DNA from 2 places in the Nocardiopsis lambiniae genome. Region 1 is predicted to be linked to the other one. Evidence: predicted binding sites of a transcription regulator. Region 1 holds the regulator's gene; the other holds the start of a gene.

Region 1 (5,085 bases):
GCCCTGCTGCTGCGGCAGCCCATGACCGGGGTGGGGCCCCGAGGGCTGTCCGCTCTGCTGTTCGTGGCCCTGCTGGGCGCCCGAGGGCGCGCCGTACGCCGGCTGTCCGCCGGACGGCTGCGCCGGACCGTACTCCGGGGCGTAGGGGGAGGGGGCCTGGGGCTGTTCACCCTGCTGTTCGTACTGTTCGTAGCCCTGCTGCTCACCGGAGGGCCGCCGCCCTTGGTCCGGGTCCTCCGGGGACGGGGGGTTCGTCGGGGTCTCGCTCATGCTCTTCCTCGGCTCCGCTGATGGGGGGCGCTATCTCGTGTCCACCGGGCTGTACCGACGACCGGAGGTGGATCGGACCTCGCATCCGACATCCGGTTCGAATCCTAGGCGCAGCGGCTCAGGGCCCGCCCGGGTGCGGGCCGGTGACGAAGTCGATCAGCTCCTCCACCCGACCGAGCAGGGCCGGTTCCAGATCAGCATAGGTACGGACCGAGCCCAGGATCCGGCGCCACGCCTCGCCCGTCTCCATCCGCCAACCCAAGGCCGCCAGCACCCCCTCCTTCCAGGGGACCCCCTTGGGCACGTCCGGCCAGGTGGAGAAGCCCAACACCGAGGGCCGCACCGCCTGCCACACGTCGACGTAGGGGTGTCCGGCCACCAGGACGTGTTCCCCCCGTACCCGTTCCGCGATCCGCGACTCCTTCGACCCGGGGACCAGATGGTCGACCAGGATCCCGAGCCGGCGTCCCGGGCCGGGCGTGAACTCCGCCACGATCGCGGGCAGGTCGTCGACCCCCTCCAGGAACTCGACGGCCACGCCCTCCACGCGCAGGTCGTGTCCCCACACCTTCTCGACGAGTTCGGCGTCGTGGGCGCCCTCGACGTAGATACGGCTCTCCCGCGCCGTGCGCGCCCGCAGGTCCGTCACGGCGACCGAACCGGAGGCGCTGCGCAACGGTCCCCTCGGGGCGGCGGCCGGCCGCACCAGGGTCACCGGTCCACCGTCCACCAGGAACGCGGCCGGGGCCAGGTCGAAGACCCGACGCCGTCCGTGCCGATCCTCCAGGGTCACGGTCGCCTTGTCCCAGTCGACCACGGCACCGCAGAACGCCTCACCGACGTCCTCCACCACCAGGTCCCTGCTCAGCGGGACCTCGCGCACCGTGTTCTTCGGACGTCGCCGCCCCTCGGCGAGCACATCGCGGCCGTACCGGCCGGTTCCCTTGGTAGCCACGGTCGTGCAGTCTACAGACGGTGCGCCGCGTCGGTGGGGAAGGGAGGACGTGCCTCTCCGTCGGGGTTTGCGCCCGGGCATAGAATTAGCACTGAGGACCATGGAGTGCCAGGAGGTGACGAGTGCTGGATGAGCGCAAGCTCGCGGTCCTGCGTGCCGTCGTCGAGGACTTCGTCAACACCAACGAACCCGTCGGGTCCAAGGCCCTGGCCGATCGTCATCGGCTCGGCGTCTCCCCGGCCACCATCCGCAACGACATGGTGGCACTGGAAGAGGACGGGTACATCACCCAGCCCCACACCAGCGCCGGACGCGTGCCCACGGACAAGGGATACCGGCTCTTCGTCGACCGGCTCTCCTCGGTCAAGCCGCTCTCGGGCGCCGAGCGCCGTGCGATCGAGTCGTTCCTCACCGGCGCCGTGGACCTCGACGAGATCGTCGCCCGCACGGTCAGGCTGCTCGCGCAGCTCACCCGGCAGGTGGCGATCGTCCAGTACCCTTCCCTCACCCGTTCGTCCGTCCAGCACGTCGAACTGGTCCCCCTCGGTGGGCAACGGCTCATGATGGTGGTCATCACCGACACCGGACGGGTCGAGCAGCGCGTCATCGACGGGCTGGGGGAGGTCGACGCCGACGCGGTCTCCGACCTGCGCGGCATGCTCAATCGCGCCATCGCCGGACTGCACCTCGCGGCGGTCCCCGGAGCGGTCGAGGACCTGCCGCGCCAGGTCCCCGAGGAGAACCGCGCCATGGCGATATCCGTCCTGTCGGTCTTGCTGGAGAGTCTGGTCGAACGCCGCGAGGAGAAGATCGTCCTCGCGGGCACCGCCAACCTCGCGGCGGTCGATTTCGCCGCCAGCCTGAGGGACGTCCTGGAGGCATTGGAAGAGAACATGGTCCTCATCCGTTTGTTGGGTGAGGCGAAGGACCCGTCCATGCTCACGGTGCGCATCGGCGCGGAGAACTTCCACGAGGGGCTGAGGTCCACCTCCATCGTGTCGGCCGACTACGGTGTGGGAAACCAGTCGCTCGCCAAGATCGGTGTCGTGGGACCCACCCGGATGGACTACCCCGGGACGATGGGAGCGGTACGCGCCGTGGCTCGGTATGTCGGACAGATTTTGGCAGGACAGTAACCCAGTGGCCAGAGACTATTACCAGGTCCTCGGTGTGCGTCGCGACGCTTCCAAGGACGAGATCAAGAAGGCGTACCGCAGGCTCGCACGCGAGCTGCACCCGGACATCAATCCGGATCCCGCCACCCAGGAGCGCTTCAAGGAGGTGACCCAGGCCTACGAGGTCCTCTCCGACGAGAACAAGCGTCGGATGTTCGACATGGGTCAGGATCCCTTCGCCCCGGGCGGGGGTGGCGCGGGCGGCTTCGGCGGCGCCGCGGGATTCCCCTTCGACGACATCATGAACGCCTTCTTCGGCGGCGGGCAGCCCGGTGGGCGCGGTCCGCGCGACCGGGTCCGGCGCGGACGCAGCATCAAGATCCGCGTCGAACTCGACCTCGCCGAGACGGCGTTCGGCGTGACCAAGGAGATCACCTTCCCCACCGCCATCCTGTGCGCCACCTGTCAGGGCGAGGGGACCGCCGCCGGCACCCATCGCACCACCTGTGACATGTGCCACGGCCAGGGTGAGGTCTCCCAGGTCACCCGCTCCTTCCTCGGTCAGGTCATGACCTCCCGCCCCTGCCCGCAGTGCGCCGGCCAGGGCTCGGTCATCCCCGAGCCCTGCCCCGACTGCGCGGGAGAGGGCCGGGTGCGGGAGAAGGTCACCCGCGCGGTCAAGATCCCCGCCGGCGTCGACGACGGCACCCGTATCCAGCTCGCCGGTGAGGGCGAGGTCGGCCCCAACGGCGGCCCGCGCGGCGACATCATCCTGGAGATCGTCCAGCGACCGCACCCCACCTTCGAGCGGCGCGGCGACGACCTCCAGTGCACGGTCACCGTTCCCATGACGGCGGCCGCGCTGGGTGCCTCCTTCGCCTTCGAGACCCTCGACGGCACCGAGAACATCGACCTGCGTCCGGGCACCAACTCGGGCCACGTCATCACCCTGTCCGACAAGGGCGTCACCCACCTCGACGGCGGCGGCCGGGGCGACCTGCGCATCCGCGTCGACGTGGAGACGCCGGGCAAGCTGGACGAGGAGCAGGAGGCCCTGCTGCGCAAGCTCGCCGAGCTGCGCGGTGAGGACCGTGCCCCCGGCCGGTTCAGCCCCGGCCACGGAGGCCTGTTCTCCAAGCTCCGCGACGCCTTCGGCGCGGGCAAGTGACGCCGCCGGTCTTCCTCGTCGACACCGCCGACCTGGCGGCCGACACGATCACCCTCGCCGGCCCGGAGGGGCACCACGCCGCGGTGGTGCGCCGTATCCGGGCCGGCGAGACGGTCGACCTCGCCGACGGCCTGGGGCTGCGCGCCCGCTGCACGGTCGTCGACACCGCCAAGGACCACATCGTCTGCCGGGTCCTGGAACGGGTCGACGACCCCGCACCGCGTCCGCGACTGACCGTGGTCCAGGCGCTCGCCAAGGGGGACCGGGGCGAAACGGCCGTGGAGATGATGACCGAGGCCGGTGTCGACGTCATCGTCCCCTGGACGGCCGAACGCAGCATCACCCGCTGGAAGGGCGACCGGACGGCCAAGTCCCTGGCCAAGTGGCGGGCCACCGCCCGGGAGGCCGGTAAACAGGCCCGTCGGGCCCGGCTGCCCGAGGTGACCGACCTCGCCGACCGGACGGCCGTCGCCGACCTGCTGGCCACCGCCGACCTGGGCCTCGTCCTGCACGAGGACGCCGATCGGCGGTTGTCGGAGATGACCGTCCCCGCCGGGGACGGAACCGGCGTCGTCCTGGTCGTGGGGCCCGAGGGCGGGTTCTCCGACGCCGAACTCGACGCCTTCGACCGGGCGGGGGCCGTGCGCGCCCTCCTGGGCCCGAGCGTGCTGCGCACCTCCACGGCGGGGGTGGCCGCACTGGCGGTCCTCCAGACGCGCACCGGACGCTGGTAGCCGCTCGCGCGAACGGGAATCAGAAGGAGGGGCGCCCCGGGAATCCCGGAGCGCCCCTCCTCTATGTCCTCGTCCTCGTGTCACTCCCCGACGGAGGACTGGGACGTGGACTGTTCGGTGCCGCTCCCGTCGCCGCCGGTGGAGCCGCCTCCCGAGGAATCACCGCCGCCCGAGCCGTCACCGGTGCCCCCGCCGGTGGAGCCGCCTCCCGAGGAATCACCGCCGCCCGAGCCGTCACCGGTGCCCCCGCCGGTGGAGCCGTCCGGCTCCTCACCGTCGGGAGCGGGCTCCTTGGAGGGCTCGCAGTCGTCCTGCTCGTCCTCCTCCTTCTTCTTTTTCTCGTCGTCGGACGAGGAGCCCTGAGTGGAGGTGGCACCCGTGGACGGGCAGGCGGTGGTCGCCTCGGGGCCGTCGTCCTCGCCTTCCTCCGCGGATCCGCTCGGTTCCTCGGACGGGGAGGGCGACGGCTTCTGTTCGGGGGGTGCGGCCTCCTGCTCGGGCTCGACGGAGGGCACGGGGGCCGCCACGCCGCCGTCGGCGTCCTCCTCGGGCGGGGTGCCCTGCCGGTCGGCGCCCGCGGGCACCATGTCCAGCACCTGGTCGCGGACCTGGGGCGTGGACATGACCACGGACGCCGCGATGAGCACGGTCCCGGCCACGGCCAGCACGGGACGCAGCCAGGGGAGACCGAACCAGACGCCGGTGCGGTTGCGGGCGGTCCGTTCCCGGATGAGGTTCAACGCCTCGGGAGAGGTCGTGACCGCGTCGGCCTCGGCCTTGAGCACGTGCCGGAGTCTGTTGTCGAACTCGTCGTTCGTGGGATCTGTGGGACTCGTCATGTCG
Region 2 (5,085 bases), on a different contig from region 1:
GCGGGGCCGCCCTCGTCCCGGGGCGGGCCGGGGAGCGCGGTCGGCGGGCCGGGAGAAAACCTTTGCCCGTCGGCGGCGGACCCCACTACGGTGCCGCCATGGACATCGAGATCAGGGACATCCGGGGCGACGACCGCGAGACCCTGCTGGAGCTGTCGCTGCGGGCCTGGGAGCCGGTGCACGCCTCGCTGCGCGAGGCGCTGGGCGCGGTCCTCTACGACCGGATGATCCCCGACTGGCGGGTGAGCCAGCGGACGGCGGTCGCGGACGCCATCGATGATGGGGAGACCCTCGTGCGGGTGGCCCTGCGGGAGGGGGAGATCGCCGGGTTCTACGCCGTGCGGATCCGATCCGAGGAGGACATGGGCGAGGTGACCCTGCTGGCGGTGGACCCCGATCACCAGCGGGCCGGGGTGGGGGTCGCCCTCACCGGGCACGCCGTGGACTGGATCCGTGACCAGGGCATGGGCGTCGCCATGATCGAGACCGGCGGGGACGAGGGCCACGCCCCGGCCCGGCGCGCCTACGAGAAGGCGGGGCTCGCCCCCCTGCCGATCGTTCGCTACTTCCAGGCGCTGTGAGCGGGGCCGAACCGGCCCCGCACCGAGTGGTCACCGCTTCGACGGCGGGTCTTAACCTGGAGTCCCACAGGGGCTCTTCGGATGAGGCGGCGATGTCGGCGACGCGGTTGTTGGTGCTGGGTGTGGTGCGCATGTCGGGGCGCGCTCACGGGTATCGGGTCGGTCGCGAACTCATGGACTGGGGCGCCTCGGAGTGGGCCAACGTCAAGTGGGGGTCGATCTACCACGCGCTGCGCAAGCTCACCGCCGAGGGCCGGTTGCGCGGGTTCACCGCCGAGGGCGACGAGGTGGTGGACCGGATCTCGTACGAGATCACCGAGGAGGGCGAGGCCGAGCTGCACCGGCTGCTGCGCAAGGCGCTCTCCCACACGGGTGACGATCACGCGCTGCTGTGCGCCGGGGTCACCCTGATGACCTCGCTGCCGCGCGCGGAGGTCGTCTCCCTGCTGGAGGAGCGGATCGCCGGGCTGGAGGAGAGCGGTGTCCGGACGTCGGAGGCCGCCCGGGCGGGCACCGGGGGGTGGGACGGGCCCGAGCACGTGCGCCCGCTCCTCACCCTGTGGCGGATGGCCGTGGACATGGGCATCGAGTGGAGCCGGGGGCTGATCCGCGAGCTGGAGGAGGGGCGTTACACGATGGCCGACGACAGCCCGTCCGCCTTCGGCCTGCCCCCGGTCGAGGCACCGCGGGGCTGAGGGCCGGCCCGCCGGCCCACCGGGCGCCGCCCTCAGGGGAGCGCCCCGCGGCCGACCCCGACCTCGATATTAAAACTTGAATATGGCCGCGGTGTTGGGCAGACTCGACCACGTTCAACTGTGAAGAGGAGTCGCGGATGATCCGGACACGGGATCTCACCAAACACTTCCGCGTGGGCCGGGAGACCCTCGAAGCGGTCCGAGGGATCGACATCGACATCGCCGCGGGCGAACTCGTCGCCCTCCTGGGTCCCAACGGCGCGGGCAAGTCCACCACCTTGCGGATGCTCACCACCCTGCTCGAACCCACCTCGGGCACCGCCGTCGTCGCCGGTCGCGACGTGCTCACCGAACCCGCCGAGGTGCGCCGCCGGATCGGGTTCGTCGGCCAGGGCCACGGTGCGGGGGAGGACCAGCGCGCCGGAGAGGAGCTCTACACCCAGGGGCTGCTCTACGGGCTGGACCGGGCCACCGCCCGGCGCCGCACCGCCGACCTGCTCGACATGCTCGAACTGTCCGGCACCACCGACCGTGAGGTCACCAAGCTCTCCGGCGGGCAGCGCCGACGCCTCGACATCGCCATGGGACTCGTCCACGAACCCCCGCTGCTGTTCCTGGACGAGCCCTCCACCGGACTGGATCCGCACAGCCGGGCCAACCTGTGGGAGCACGTCACCCGCCTGCGCGAACGCACCGGCACCACGATCGTGCTCACCACCCACTACCTCGACGAGGCCGATGAGGCGGCCGAACGGATCCTGGTCATCGACCACGGCAGGGTCATCGCCGACGGCACCGCCGACGAGCTCAAGGGCGGGGTCTCCGGCGACCTCGTCACGTTCACCGTCGCCGACGAGACCGCCGCGCCCACCGGCGCGAAGATCGCCGGGAACCTCTCCGGCGCCGGCGAGGTCGAGATCGTCACCGGCCGGGAGACCGAGGTGCGCCTGCGGGTCGAACGCGGTGACACGGTCCTGCCCGACCTGCTGCGGGCCCTGGACTCCGCCGGGGTCCCCCTCGCCTCGGTGCGGGTGCAGCGCCCCACCCTCGACGACGTCTTCCTGACCCTGACCGGCCGCAGCCTGCGGGAGGAGAACCCGTGACCACCGACATCGCCACCGCCCGACCCTCCGTCATCCGGGACACCGGGCTGATCTTCGCCCGCCAGATGCGGCCCCTGCTCCACCGGCCGGTGTTCCTGCTGTTCGGCATGCTCCAGCCGATCCTGTACCTGGTGCTGTTCTCGCCCCTGCTCACCGGTCTGGCCGGGGCCCAGGGGCAGAACCCCTGGCAGTGGTTCGTACCCGGACTGCTGGTCATGCTCGCCCTGTTCACCGCCGGGTTCGCCGGGTTCGGGCTGCTGCCGGAGATCGCCTCCGGGGCGCACGAACGGCTGATGGCCACGCCGGCGAGCCGGGTGGCGCTGCTGCTGGGCCGGGTACTGCGCGACGTGTCCGTCATGGCCGTGCAGATGACGCTCGTCGTCGTGCTGGTCGTGCCCTTCGGGTTCCGCGTCCCCCTCCTCGGGTTCGTCGTCGGACTCCTCCTGCTCGTCGTACTGGGGATCGGCCTGTCGGCGCTGTCCTACCTGGTCGCGCTCAAGGTCGGGCAGACCTACGTGTTCGCCTCCATCGTCCAGACCGCCGTCATGCCGCTGATGCTGCTGTCGGGCGTGCTGCTGCCGATGGACCTGGCGCCGGGCTGGCTGTACACACTGTCGCGGCTCAACCCGATCGCGTACGTGGTCGACGCCGAACGCGCCCTGTTCGCCGGTGAGTGGTCGGCCGCCGTGGGCGTCGGCTGGGCGGTGGCCCTGATCCTGACCGTCCTCGTGCTGGGCCTGGGCTCCCGCGCGATGCGTCGGATCTCCGCCTGAGTCCGTCCGCCCGCAGCGGAGAAACCTGAGGTCATGGGGCGTTTGCGCAGGTAGATGCATGATGAAGAGGTGGTGGAATCGTGACCACATCGTTTGCACTCTCCCATGCCGAGTGCTAAAAAGGGATCTGGTTAGCACTCGCCCAGGCTGAGTGCTAAACCGGATCGAGGCTGCGAGATCGCGGCCCCCGGCAACAGGGTCGCCGGTGGGTCCGCGGTCGTCCGTCGCGGGCGCACGCCTCGTCCCATCGCGTATCAGCCCGGTCACGGGAGGACAAGAACTCAATGGCAGCCAAACTGATCGCGTTCGACGAGGAGGCCCGTCGCGGCCTTGAGCGCGGAATGAACCAGCTCGCGGACGCCGTCAAGGTCACGCTCGGCCCCAAGGGTCGCAACGTCGTCCTGGAGAAGAAGTGGGGCGCCCCCACCATCACCAACGATGGTGTCTCCATCGCCAAGGAGATCGAACTCGAGGACCCGTGGGAGAAGATCGGGGCCGAGCTCGTCAAGGAGGTCGCCAAGAAGACCGACGACGTCGCGGGTGACGGCACCACCACCGCCACCGTGCTGGCCCAGGCGCTCGTACGCGAGGGCCTGCGCAACGTCGCCGCCGGCGCCAACCCGGTCGGTCTCAAGCGCGGCATCGAAGCCGCCGTGGCGCGCATCAGCGAGGAGCTGGGCAACCTCTCCAAGGAGATCGAGACCAAGGAGCAGATCGCCTCCACCGCCTCCATCTCCGCCGGCGACACCCAGATCGGCGAGACCATCGCCGAGGCGATGGACAAGGTCGGCAAGGAAGGCGTCATCACCGTCGAGGAGGGGCAGACCTTCGGGCTCGAACTGGAGCTCGCCGAGGGCATGCGCTTCGACAAGGGCTACATCTCGCCCTACTTCGCCACCGACCTGGAGCGCATGGAGACGGTCCTTGAGGACCCGTACATCCTCATCGCGAACCAGAAGATCTCGAACAACAACGAGTTCCTTCCGATCGTGGAGAAGGTCCTCCAGGCCGGCCGTCCGCTGGTCGTCATCGCCGAGGACGTCGAGCAGGGTGCGCTTCAGACCCTGGTCGTCAACAAGATCCGCGGCACCTTCAAGTCCGTCGCCGTCAAGGCCCCGGGCTTCGGTGACCGTCGCAAGGCCCAGCTCGGCGACATCGCCGTGCTGACCGGCGGCCAGGTCATCACCGAAGAGGTCGGTCTCAAGCTTGAGAACACCGAGATCGACATGCTGGGCCGCGCCCGCAAGATCGTGGTCACCAAGGACGAGACCACCATCGTCGACGGTGCCGGTGACGCCACCGCCATCGCCGGTCGCGTGAACGAGATCCGCAACGAGATCGAGCGCACCGACTCCGACTACGACCGCGAGAAGCTCCAGGAGCGCCTCGCCCGCCTGGCCGGCGGCGTCGCGGTCATCAAGGCCGGTGCCGCCACCGAGGTGGAGCTCAAGGAGCGCAAGCACCGCATCGAGGACGCCGTCCGCAACGCCAAGGCCGCGGTCGAGGAGGGCATCCTCCCCGGTGGCGGTGTGGCCCTGCTCCAGGCCAGCGTCCCCGCCTTCGAGAAGCTGGACCTCGAAGGCGACGAGGCCATCGGTGCCGACATCGTTCGTCGCGCCATCGCCGAGCCGCTGAAGCAGATCGCCGCCAACGCCGGCCTCGAAGGCGGCGTCGTGGCGGACAAGGTCCGCAACCTGGAGCCCGGTTTCGGCCTCAACGCCGCCACCGGTGAGTACACCGACCTGTTCAAGGACGGCGTCATCGACCCGACCAAGGTCACCCGCTCGGCTCTTCAGAACGCGGCGTCCATCGCCGGCCTGTTCCTGACCACCGAGGTCGTCATCGCCGAGAAGCCGGAGAAGTCCGCCCCCGCGGCGGACCCGACCGGTGGCATGGGCGGTATGGACTTCTAAGAGGTCCATGAGTTCGAGGT

The links. The regulator HrcA, encoded in region 1, represses chaperone genes, less so after heat shock. The targets are predictions, from matches to a motif close to TTGGCACTCTCNNNNNGAGAGTGCCAA.
Region 2: groL (chaperonin GroEL) is a predicted target of HrcA. The motif match lies at 3,245-3,271, and genes of this name have one in related genera.

Annotation. Positions count from the first base shown of each region.
Region 1 is NZ_JAVREP010000001.1:726,036-731,120, reverse strand. It holds gene RM479_RS03270 (hypothetical protein) at 1-291, shown strand, start outside; gene RM479_RS03265 (DUF3097 domain-containing protein) at 389-1,225, opposite strand; gene hrcA (heat-inducible transcriptional repressor HrcA) at 1,348-2,361, shown strand; gene dnaJ (molecular chaperone DnaJ) at 2,366-3,508, shown strand; gene RM479_RS03250 (16S rRNA (uracil(1498)-N(3))-methyltransferase) at 3,505-4,242, shown strand; gene RM479_RS03245 (hypothetical protein) at 4,323-5,081, opposite strand; gene RM479_RS03240 (SigE family RNA polymerase sigma factor) at 5,078-5,085, opposite strand, start outside.
Region 2 is NZ_JAVREP010000006.1:26,896-31,980, forward strand. It holds gene RM479_RS10890 (GNAT family N-acetyltransferase) at 99-581, shown strand; gene RM479_RS10895 (PadR family transcriptional regulator) at 674-1,276, shown strand; gene RM479_RS10900 (ATP-binding cassette domain-containing protein) at 1,414-2,379, shown strand; gene RM479_RS10905 (ABC transporter permease) at 2,376-3,152, shown strand; gene groL (chaperonin GroEL) at 3,437-5,065, shown strand.